Regions from separate parts of the Virgibacillus sp. Bac332 genome, predicted to be linked through region 2. Evidence: predicted binding sites of a transcription regulator. Region 2 holds the regulator's gene; each other region holds the start of a gene.

The links. Region 2 encodes Rex, which represses fermentation and respiration genes when NADH is low (regulators of the CRP and FNR family bind a similar motif). Its sites were predicted from a motif close to TTGTGAAATATTTCACAA; they were not measured.
Region 1: a site for Rex is predicted at 1,788-1,805, ahead of D9782_RS15910 (nitrate reductase subunit alpha). Genes of this name have one in related genera too.
Region 3: a site for Rex is predicted at 1,885-1,902, ahead of D9782_RS15155 (cytochrome c oxidase subunit 2A). Genes of this name have one in related genera too.

Annotation. Positions count from the first base shown of each region.
Region 1 covers NZ_CP033046.1:3,323,289-3,326,581, forward strand. The annotation lists gene D9782_RS15910 (nitrate reductase subunit alpha) at 1-1,719, opposite strand, end outside; gene D9782_RS15915 (TIGR04053 family radical SAM/SPASM domain-containing protein) at 2,239-3,293, opposite strand, start outside.
Region 2 covers NZ_CP033046.1:1,849,979-1,853,271, reverse strand. The annotation lists gene D9782_RS08930 (hypothetical protein) at 1-176, opposite strand, end outside; gene D9782_RS08925 (hypothetical protein) at 908-1,099, opposite strand; gene D9782_RS08920 (redox-sensing transcriptional repressor Rex) at 1,794-2,444, opposite strand; gene moaC (cyclic pyranopterin monophosphate synthase MoaC) at 2,425-2,934, opposite strand; gene abc-f (ribosomal protection-like ABC-F family protein) at 3,068-3,293, shown strand, end outside.
Region 3 covers NZ_CP033046.1:3,173,611-3,176,903, forward strand. The annotation lists gene D9782_RS15145 (b(o/a)3-type cytochrome-c oxidase subunit 1) at 1-1,137, opposite strand, end outside; gene D9782_RS15150 (cupredoxin domain-containing protein) at 1,137-1,640, opposite strand; gene D9782_RS15155 (cytochrome c oxidase subunit 2A) at 1,670-1,810, opposite strand; gene D9782_RS15160 (queuosine precursor transporter) at 2,625-3,293, opposite strand, start outside.

The DNA.
Region 1 (3,293 bases), 1.5 Mb from region 2:
TTTTTCCTGGCCAACATAGTGAGCCCAGCCACCACCATTTACACCTTGTGCGCCGATCATAAGTACAAGATTTATAATTGCACGATAAATCGTATCAGAATTGTACCAGTGGTTAATTCCGGCCCCCATAATAATCATGGAACGACCTTTTGTATCAATGGCATTCTGTGCAAATTCACGAGCAACTTTAATGATTAGATTACGATCCACACCTGTTATTTCCTCCTGCCATGCTGGTGAAAATGGTGCAATCTCGTTATAAGAACTTGCAGCTTCTCCACCAAGACCACGATCAATTCCGTAATTACCAAGCATTAAATCATAAACAGTGGCAACATATACTACTTCTCCGTTTAGTTCTACTTTCTTCACAGGTATAGCACGAGGTAGTACTTTTTTCTCCTCTGCATCGAAATACGGCATGTCTACATGAATTACTTCGTCTTCCATATCAAAGAAGCTTAAAACAGGTTCAATCTTTTCATTGGTATTTTCGTCAATAAGTCTTAAATTCCAAGTCCCTTTTTTATCCCAGCGAGAACCCATTGTTCCATGAGGGATGGAAAAACCATTTGTAGCTTGGTTATACATTGCTGGCTTAAATTGATTATTCTCGGATGCTAGGCCAAGATCTTCGGCATTTAGAAATCGGTCTGCTATAAACTTACCATTTACTTGTTTTAATCGAACTGAAAACGGAAAATCTGTGTACTGTTTTGCATAATTTTCAAAATAAGGTGTTTTATTTTTATTATAAAATTCGTTTAAAATAACATGTCCCATTGCCATTGCTGCCGCGCCATCTGTTCCTTGTCTAATGGAAAGCCAGTCATCTGCAAATTTGGTTGATTCTGCATAATCTGGACTAACTGAAACAACTTTTGTCCCTTTATAGCGAGCTTCAACTAAAAAGTGAGCATCTGGTGTACGTGTCATCGGAACATTGGAACCCCATGTCATAATATAACTGGAATTAAACCAATCAGAACTTTCTGGCACATCGGTTTGATCCCCCCAAATTTGCGGAGATGCTGGTGGTAAGTCTGCATACCAATCATAGAAGCTGAGCATTTGTCCGCCAAGCAAATGCATAAAACGACTACCGGCTGCATAGCTTAGCATTGACATTGCTGGGATTGGTGAAAATCCAACATTACGGTCAGGACCATATTTGACGATTGTATAAAGTGTTGAAGCCGCTATAAGCTTAGTTACTTCTTCCCAATCAGCTCTAACTAATCCTCCCTTCCCCCTAGCCTGTTTATAAGACTTTGCTTTTTCCTTATCTTCCACAATACTTTTCCATGCTTCTAATGGAGTGTCATTTGTAGCTAAAGCTTCTCTCCATAAAAGCAATAATTTCTTCCTGACATATGGATATTTCACGCGCAATGGGCTGTAAATATACCAAGAAAAGCTTGCTCCTCTTGGGCATCCGCGTGGCTCAAAATCTGGCATATCTGGTCCTGTCGATGGATAGTCTAAGGCCTGGCCTTCCCATGTAACGATCCCATCTTTTACGTAAATATTCCAACTACATGATCCCGTACAGTTCACACCATGTGTGGAACGAATTATCTTGTCATGCTGCCATCTTTTTCGATATACATTTTCCCAATCACGGTTCCCTTCTTGTAATTGGCTATGATTATTTGAATAAGTCTCTTTTGGTTTTATATAATTTATTCGTTGCCAAAGTGGAGATGGTTTTTTTTTCATTATTGTCCCTCCAAATAAGTTACTTTGTGAAGCCTATAACTTATTAAAACATTCAAATCTCTACTATAGTGTGAAGTATGTCACACTTTGACAGATGTCAAAATATGGTCATAAACTTATTAATATTTAAATCATCTTTTCATAATGTAATGCAAATTTAGTACAGTAACGTGTTGTGTATTGTTTGGTCAATAGTCTTGCTCTTGAGTGCCTTTTTGTGAATTCTTCCTCTCCGTACAGTTCCTATCCCCTGATTTCTGCATTTTATTCATAGAACAAAAGTGTAAGCGCCCGAATAGAAACGAACGACTGGAGCGAGTCAACGGAGATAAAGAAATCACGGTGAGCTTCGAGCCGATGATGACTTAACATGGGGCGATTCGTGAAGGCGCCTCGTTTCTGGGCGCTAGAGCTGGACAAAGCTCAACACGCCCATCTTTATTCACATGGGCTAATTTTATAATTCCCTTCATTTCCTAGACTACAAAAAAGCTAAGCATCCATCTGCTCAGCTTCTATCTATTTTTCTATAATATTCTTTCCTTTCTTACGCATTGCTCTTGGGATATATACACAATAAGGTTCACTTTCCATATAATCACCTGTTACATTGTATGCTCTGGATCTGGAACCACCACATACATGGCGAAATTCGCAGATTCCACATTTTCCTTTATATTTATCAGGGTTCCTTAAATTTTTAAACACCTCTGATTCTCTATAAATTTCTGATATTGGAGTGTGTCGTACATTACCTGCTCGAATAGGTAATAGACCACTTGGGTATACATCCCCAGTGTGAGAAATGAACACAAACCCATTTCCATCATTTACCCCTTTTGGAGCTCTCCCTAATCCATCAATTTGCCCTGTTTTTCCTGCGATGATAGCATCTTCGTAAAAGATATGTTCTTTATCACTCATACCTCTTTGTTCACGCATTTTCTGCTGTATAACCACACGCCGATAGTGCTGGCCAGCTGTTGTTTTAATATCAAAAGGAACACGCTTTGAGAGTTTGTATAACCATCTAAATACCTTCTCATGTTCAGCAGGTGAAATCATATCTGACTCTTTCCCTCGCCCAGTAGGAACAAGGAAAAACACACTCCACATTACACAATTCAAATTTTCTACTAGCTCTGCCATTTCATCCAAATGCTCATAATTATATTTAGAAATAACCGTATTAATTTGTAAAGGCATATCCAGTTCATGTAAATCGTTAATAGCGTTTATTGTTAAATCAAAGGATCCTTCCGTACCTCGGAAATGGTCATGAACTTCTTTACAATGGCCATCGATACTAAAGGCCCATCTAGCAAGTCCAATATCTTTCGCCTTTTTCATTGCTTCTTTGGTTACATTTGGTGTTGCAGATGGTGTCATGGATAAACGGACACCTTTTTTAATCGCATATTCTGCAATATCAAAAACATCTAGACGTTCCAATGGATCTCCGCCAGTGAATACAAGCATAGGATTGTCCATTTCATAGATATTATCTATTAATTTCTTTCCTTCCTCAAAATTCAATTCTAATGGGTGTCTATGATACTGTGCTTCTGCACGAC
Region 2 (3,293 bases):
TTTTCTTCTAGAACTGCCTTTAAGGTATCATCTTCTGGAATAGTAGCTTCTGCTTTTGGTTCTTCACTAGCTTTGGCAACTTTTTCACTATCACTACTGTCCTTAGCACCACATCCGACTATGAATATAAGGCTAAATATAAAAATAAATAGTAGTGATTTCACCTTCTTCAACATACAATTTTACCTCCTGATTTATGTAATAAGTAAGAATCCCTACTTAGCATAGCTCATGCATATGTATAAAGACAGACGTCTTTATACCCAAAAAATATTCTGAAAATACAGGCTAAAGGTTCTATAAAATTAATGTATTACCAATATATTCCTAAATTAGACGCAAAAAAATACAATAAATTGGAAAAATAATGCAATTTATATGTCATAACACCTGTTTAGTTTCTGGGTATTACTCTAAAAATCACCGTAAAAAAGAAAAAATAATACCTTACAGATCATGTGAAACTTCTATCTACTGAGAATTTTGTTCCCCACGGTACCACAAGAGTATGACCTAAAGGTCTTTGAATCAATCGGACATTTACTGCCAATCGATCCCCGACTTATCCATATTGGTTTCTCTTTATTGCTTGAAGTGGGGTATTGCTGCTAGTTATATGGTAGGATAAAACAATTATAATTAATGACCAGTAGACATTGTTGTCCTCATGAGTGGGTTCAAATAGAAATGTACGACTGGAGCAAGCAATCATGGTGAGCTTGCGAGCCAATGTTGACTTAGCATAGGGCGATTCGTGAAGTCGCCTCGTTTCTGGGCGCTGTAACTAGACGCCGACCCAACACGCTTATATCTACATGGGCTAATTTTATAACTATAAGAAAAACTGAGCAAAATTCGCTCAGTCCTTATCACTACATGCTCAGATTTACGCTTCCTCTAGTAGCTATTATGGAATCACTCCGGCTGCCCACTTCCCTTTCCGTGGGGTTTGTCCTTCAGCTAACTTTTTTAGCAAAACCCGCTCAAAAAAGTGGATCTTCAGGTCAAACATTTCCCACAGGAGTTGAAGTGGCCGGCCTTCGCTATTATCAGGCTCTACAACGCTAGCATGAAGTAACACAGCTGCTTTTATACTCACGGATAACGATTTTCACTTTACCCATTGTAAAAAAAGTCAACCTATTACTTATGACAAGAATTGTTGCACATTCTCATAGCGGAGACTAATTACGTAGACTCCTGCGGGATTAGCGCGAGCCGAAAATCCACTTTGCAACGTGGTCTTCTTTGCAAAGTTAGTTGAGGCCGTGCCCGCGGAAAGCGAAGTAATTAGTCGGAGCATTGCCAATATACACAAACATTTCAAAATAACTACTTGGCTTAACGCAGTCATTGCACTGATTTTATACTTTCTTAACTTACAAAAAAAGAAACCCTATCTAGGTTTCCCAGCTTGTTTCTGATTTCATTTTTCCTTAAGAGCAAAAAACTACTTACTTTTGCTTTTCCAATCAAGAAAGAAAATATACATTGAAGCGTTGCCCATGGAAAACGACGCTTCATCAAATACTGCTATTTCACTATTAAAACGCTCCTTAAGTAATACAGAATCAATGTTTAATCTGTCTACACAAAGTAAAACTTCAATCCGTGGGGGATTTGTTTATCCCCACGGATTATTCGTAAAACCAATCGGACATTTACTGGCAGTCGATCCCCCGCTTAATCCGTATTATTGCTTGAATTAAGATCTTACTGAGTTATTAGCGAGATAAAGGAGAGCATATCAAAAACGCTTCTCAGTAGCTTTAATTACCATCAAGAGGCTTCGCTTATTCTAGACGATTCGTTTCTAAAGGATAATGTTTTAAGAAGTAAACAAGTGCTTGTAGCTCAACCGCTAAATCAATATGATGAACACGAATATGTTCTGGAACCGTAATCCTCGCTGGAGTGAAATTTAAAATCCCCGTAATCCCTTGCTCCACGAGTCGATCGGTGATTCCATCCGCTTCACTAGCAGGGATTGTTAAGATTGCCACCTTTACACCAGCTATCTTGTCTTCTAAATCTGCAATATTATATACAGGTACATCACCAATCGTAGTTCCAACCTTATCGGGATCACTATCGAACGCCATCTTTATTAATATATTATTATTTTTCATAAAATTATAATGTAAAAAGGCAGTACCTAGATTACCTACGCCAATTAGTGCAACATCCGTTGTTTCATCCTGATCGAGCGTCTTACGAAAAAATCCCAATAGGTATTCGACATTATAGCCATATCCCTTTTTACCCAATGCACCAAAATAAGAAAAATCTCTGCGAATGGTAGCAGAATCGACTTTTACCGCATCACTTAATTCCTTGGAGGACACCCTTTTTTTGCCCTGGTGATTCAAATTATTTAAAAATCGATAATACAATGGCAAGCGTTTAGCAGTTGCTTGAGGTATTTTATTTTGATCCATGGTCATTCCTTCTTTCCTTACGATAATAATCTCCAGATTTACCACCTTGTTTTTCGATTAAAAATGTCTGGCCGATGGTCATCCCTTTATCAATCGCTTTGCACATATCATATACTGTCAATGTAGCAGCAGACACAGCAGTAAGAGCTTCCATCTCAACACCTGTAATTCCTTTCGTTTTCACAGTGGCATCAACAATTAATTCATATGTATCATGTGACGTATCCCACTGAAACGAAATATTAACGCCCGTTAATGGTAACGGATGACACATTGGAATAAAGTCTGGTGTCTTCTTTGCTGCCATAATACCTGCAACTTGTGCAACTGCAAGTACATCCCCTTTTTTTATAGCATTTCCAATAATCGCCTCATAAACTTGTTTGTTCATAAGGATACTGGATCTAGCGATTGCCATACGATTCGTTTCTTGCTTATCACTAATATCCACCATATGCGCCCTACCCTGTTGATTAAAGTGTGTAAAATCTGACATTTGCCCAACTCCATTGCTTTGAACTCCATCTCTATTCTAGCAGAAAAATGGAAATAAGTCGTGATCGTTTTCACAATTATATTGCTTGCGTTCATGTAATTAAGATACACTAGTATGGATGAGGTGAAAAGCTATGATACTTATGCAAATGAATGGACTTTCTAAGGCATTTGGTGCTGATGAGATTCTATCGAATATAAAAATGGAAGTAAAAGACAATGATCGTATTGCTATTGTAGGTAGAAATGGAGCTGGAAAGTCTACACTATTAAAAATAATGGCTGGTGAACTCAGCTATGATGATGGTGAGCTTTTCCAGCCTAAGGATTTAACAATCGGTTACTTATCACAACATATGT
Region 3 (3,293 bases), 1.3 Mb from region 2:
TGCTACAGTTAAGTGGAAATGACCAGTAACCCACATCGTGTTGTGAATAACGTTGTTTAATTGATGGGATGCATTGATTATTCCTCCAGTTCCTGCTGGTATGAATGCAAGCATACCTACCATAGGAGCAAAGAAACGAACGTCCTTCCAAGGTAAATGTTTAAACCAACCAAATAATCCACGAAACCCCTTCCGTCTGCCAGTTATCTCAAACATGGCAAACATAGAAAATGCTGTCATAAGTGAAGGAATGATGACCATAAATGTAAGTACAACTTGTATAAACTTCCACGTTGGGTCAATTCCAGGTTCTGTCAGCTGATGATGAAAGCCGACTGGTATAGAGAATAATAAAAATAATACAAAAGACAATCGTGCTAATGAATCACTAAAAATTTTGCCGCCAATAATCTTCGGGATTATGGCATACCAAGCCATATATGCAGGTAGTAGCCAAAAATATACAAGTGGATGACCAAAATACCAAAACAAGGTCCTACTTACTAAAACATTAATCGTTTCCGCATATCCAAGGGACCACGGAATAAATTGAACAATGACTGCGGCTGCTACACCAAGCGTTGCAATAAACCATAATACCATATTGATAACTACCATAAAGGCAAGAAGCGGTGATTTTTCATCTTTATGAGTCTTTTTCCAAACATAGAGTTGCCGGAAGTTAACAAAACAGGCAATCCAACTACCGATAATAACCAATGCCAATCCAAAATAAAATATAGGATGTGCTTGCAATGGAGCGTAAAATGTATATAGTACACTTGCTTTACCTAATAACACCATAACGGCGGCCATGACCGTACCAATTAACATGACTATAAAACTTAACCAGGCATATAATCGCTGTTTTTTTGAAATACCAACTGTTTTGGCCATCAAAGCATATTGAAAACCGATAATAAAAAAAGTAGTTAAAACGAGTCCGAGTATTACTCCATGTACCGTTAATACTTGATAATAGGTGATTCCCCATGGAAGTGAAAGGGAACCTGATCTTACAAGTGTTTGTAACAGCCCCATTAGCCCACCAATAAATAATGAAATAAATGCAACATAGATAAAGGCCATAGTAAGTTTGGAATCAGATTTTGAAATACCAAGTTTAGTCGCAATCATTATTCATACACCTCCACAGAAGCAAACATTTGGTGATGACCCAATCCACAGTATTCATTACATACAATTGTAAATTCACCTGTCTCATCCATAACCGTTTCGTAGCGGCTAATGTAACCAGGCTCCAGCATCATATTTACATTCGTCCCAGCAACTTGATATCCATGAATTACATCTTTTGTTGTTGCTTGAAATAAAACAGTTGATCCTTTAGGAATTCTAATCTTTTTTAGCGGTTTACCATTATCATCAACACCAAAATCATAGTTAAAGGCAGAGGCAACAAAATTAACGATATACTGATCCTCTTTTACCTGTGTTACGCCTAAATTATCTGGTTGAAAGGCCTCATGACTTTCAATATTCTTTAAGTCAATTGTTTCTAAATGACTGGAAGGATGGGTACCTTTATAAAATGCACCAACCCCAATCACAAGCAAAAATAATAGAAGTGATCCAGTTCCAAATATTAACCATACCTTCTCAAACTTATGCAAATGCATGCTAACACTCCCCCCTAAATTCATTCCAATTACCTAGATAAAAATAAGGCAAATACACCAAACCAACTAACGATAATGAAGACTCCTAGTAATAACACAGATAGTAGTGTACCTTTCAGGTTTGGCGTTTCTACACGCTCTTCAGATTTCTGCTTTTCAGCATTTTCCATTCTACTCCCCCCTCATGACTAAAGTAGTGCTTCTATTTTCATCATACACAAAACACTGCCCGAATTAGCATTGTTCGTTAGTATTTTCACAATTTGTTCAATTATGTTCGAACCGCTCTGTATCAGTACTTTACTAACATTTAGGTTAGAAAAGTAATTGAAGGATTTGTGAAGAAAAAGTGGCAATTAAGTGAAAAACTACCTTGTAGGAAAGAAGTAGTAGCTGTTTAAAAACAAATCTTTAAAAAGTAAGGCACATAAACAAGCTTATCCTGCTGACTTAAGCATGGCTTAGAATACGATAATTAGGTAATTAGTAAGCCTAACAGAGCAGGGAGCATATTGATAAAAGGTAAACGGAACGAAGTCAGCATGTTTTAACTTAGCAAATTTGATTAGTGTTGAAGCATCATGCAAAAATGTCGTTTGAACTAAGAATGCAAACTGCCGCGAAACCGAAATTTAGATAGAGAGGAGGGAGAGGCATGTATGAATGAATAGTATCTTATCCTATTCCTCAAAGATGTTACAGAATAAATGTAAGTTATTTTTTAGTTGTCGAAATAAAAGAACCAGTGTGAAGGAAGCCAACGAATAAGAATTTCGTCAGGTTGGGGGTCTTTGAGTATATAGATTGAAAATCGTTTAATGAGTCTATTTATTCAGGAGATACTAATGGAAGATAAAATGACTCCAAGCTAATATACATATGTATGCATATAAAAGAGGTAACTATAATACAAGAATAAATGGGGACTTGATAAGAAAAAAAGGAAGCACAATAGTTAAATAGGTTATTGTGCTTCCTTTTGCATTAATTTGTGCTATTACTTTTTTCAACATGCATGTTCTTAGCAATATACATAAATGGTGTATCGATAATTGCCACCGCGAATTTGATAACATAGGTTGTTATAAATATTTCCAACCAAATATCGAATGGATATGTTCCATAGAATGCTATAGTACAGAAAACAATCGTATCTACAAATTGACTTATCACCGTACTCCCATTATTTCTAATCCATAACTGCCGATCACTTGGAAATAGATTACGTAATTTATCATAAATCCAAACATCAAAGTATTGACTAATCATATACGCTGCTAAGCTTCCGGCCACTATTCGTGGAATTAAACTAAATATAGTCGCCAGCGCATCATGAGCAATGTCTTCAGCACCTGGTTCAAATGCTAAGGCAATTTGCATGATGATTGTCATGGTAACTAATGTTGCAAATCCCAACCATACTGCTTTTTTCGCCTCTTTTTTACCATGTTTTTCATTAATTATATCGGTAGCTAAATAAGCAGTTCCATATAGGATATTCCCAAGAGTAGCTGTTAAGCCAATTAAATCCACTGTTTTTAACACCTGAATATTGGCTATCACTGTTGCCATTCCGATCCAAACATATAAGCCTGTTCTACCAAATAGTCGATAGAACAATAGCAATAACGAAAAATTGACCAACGCAAATAA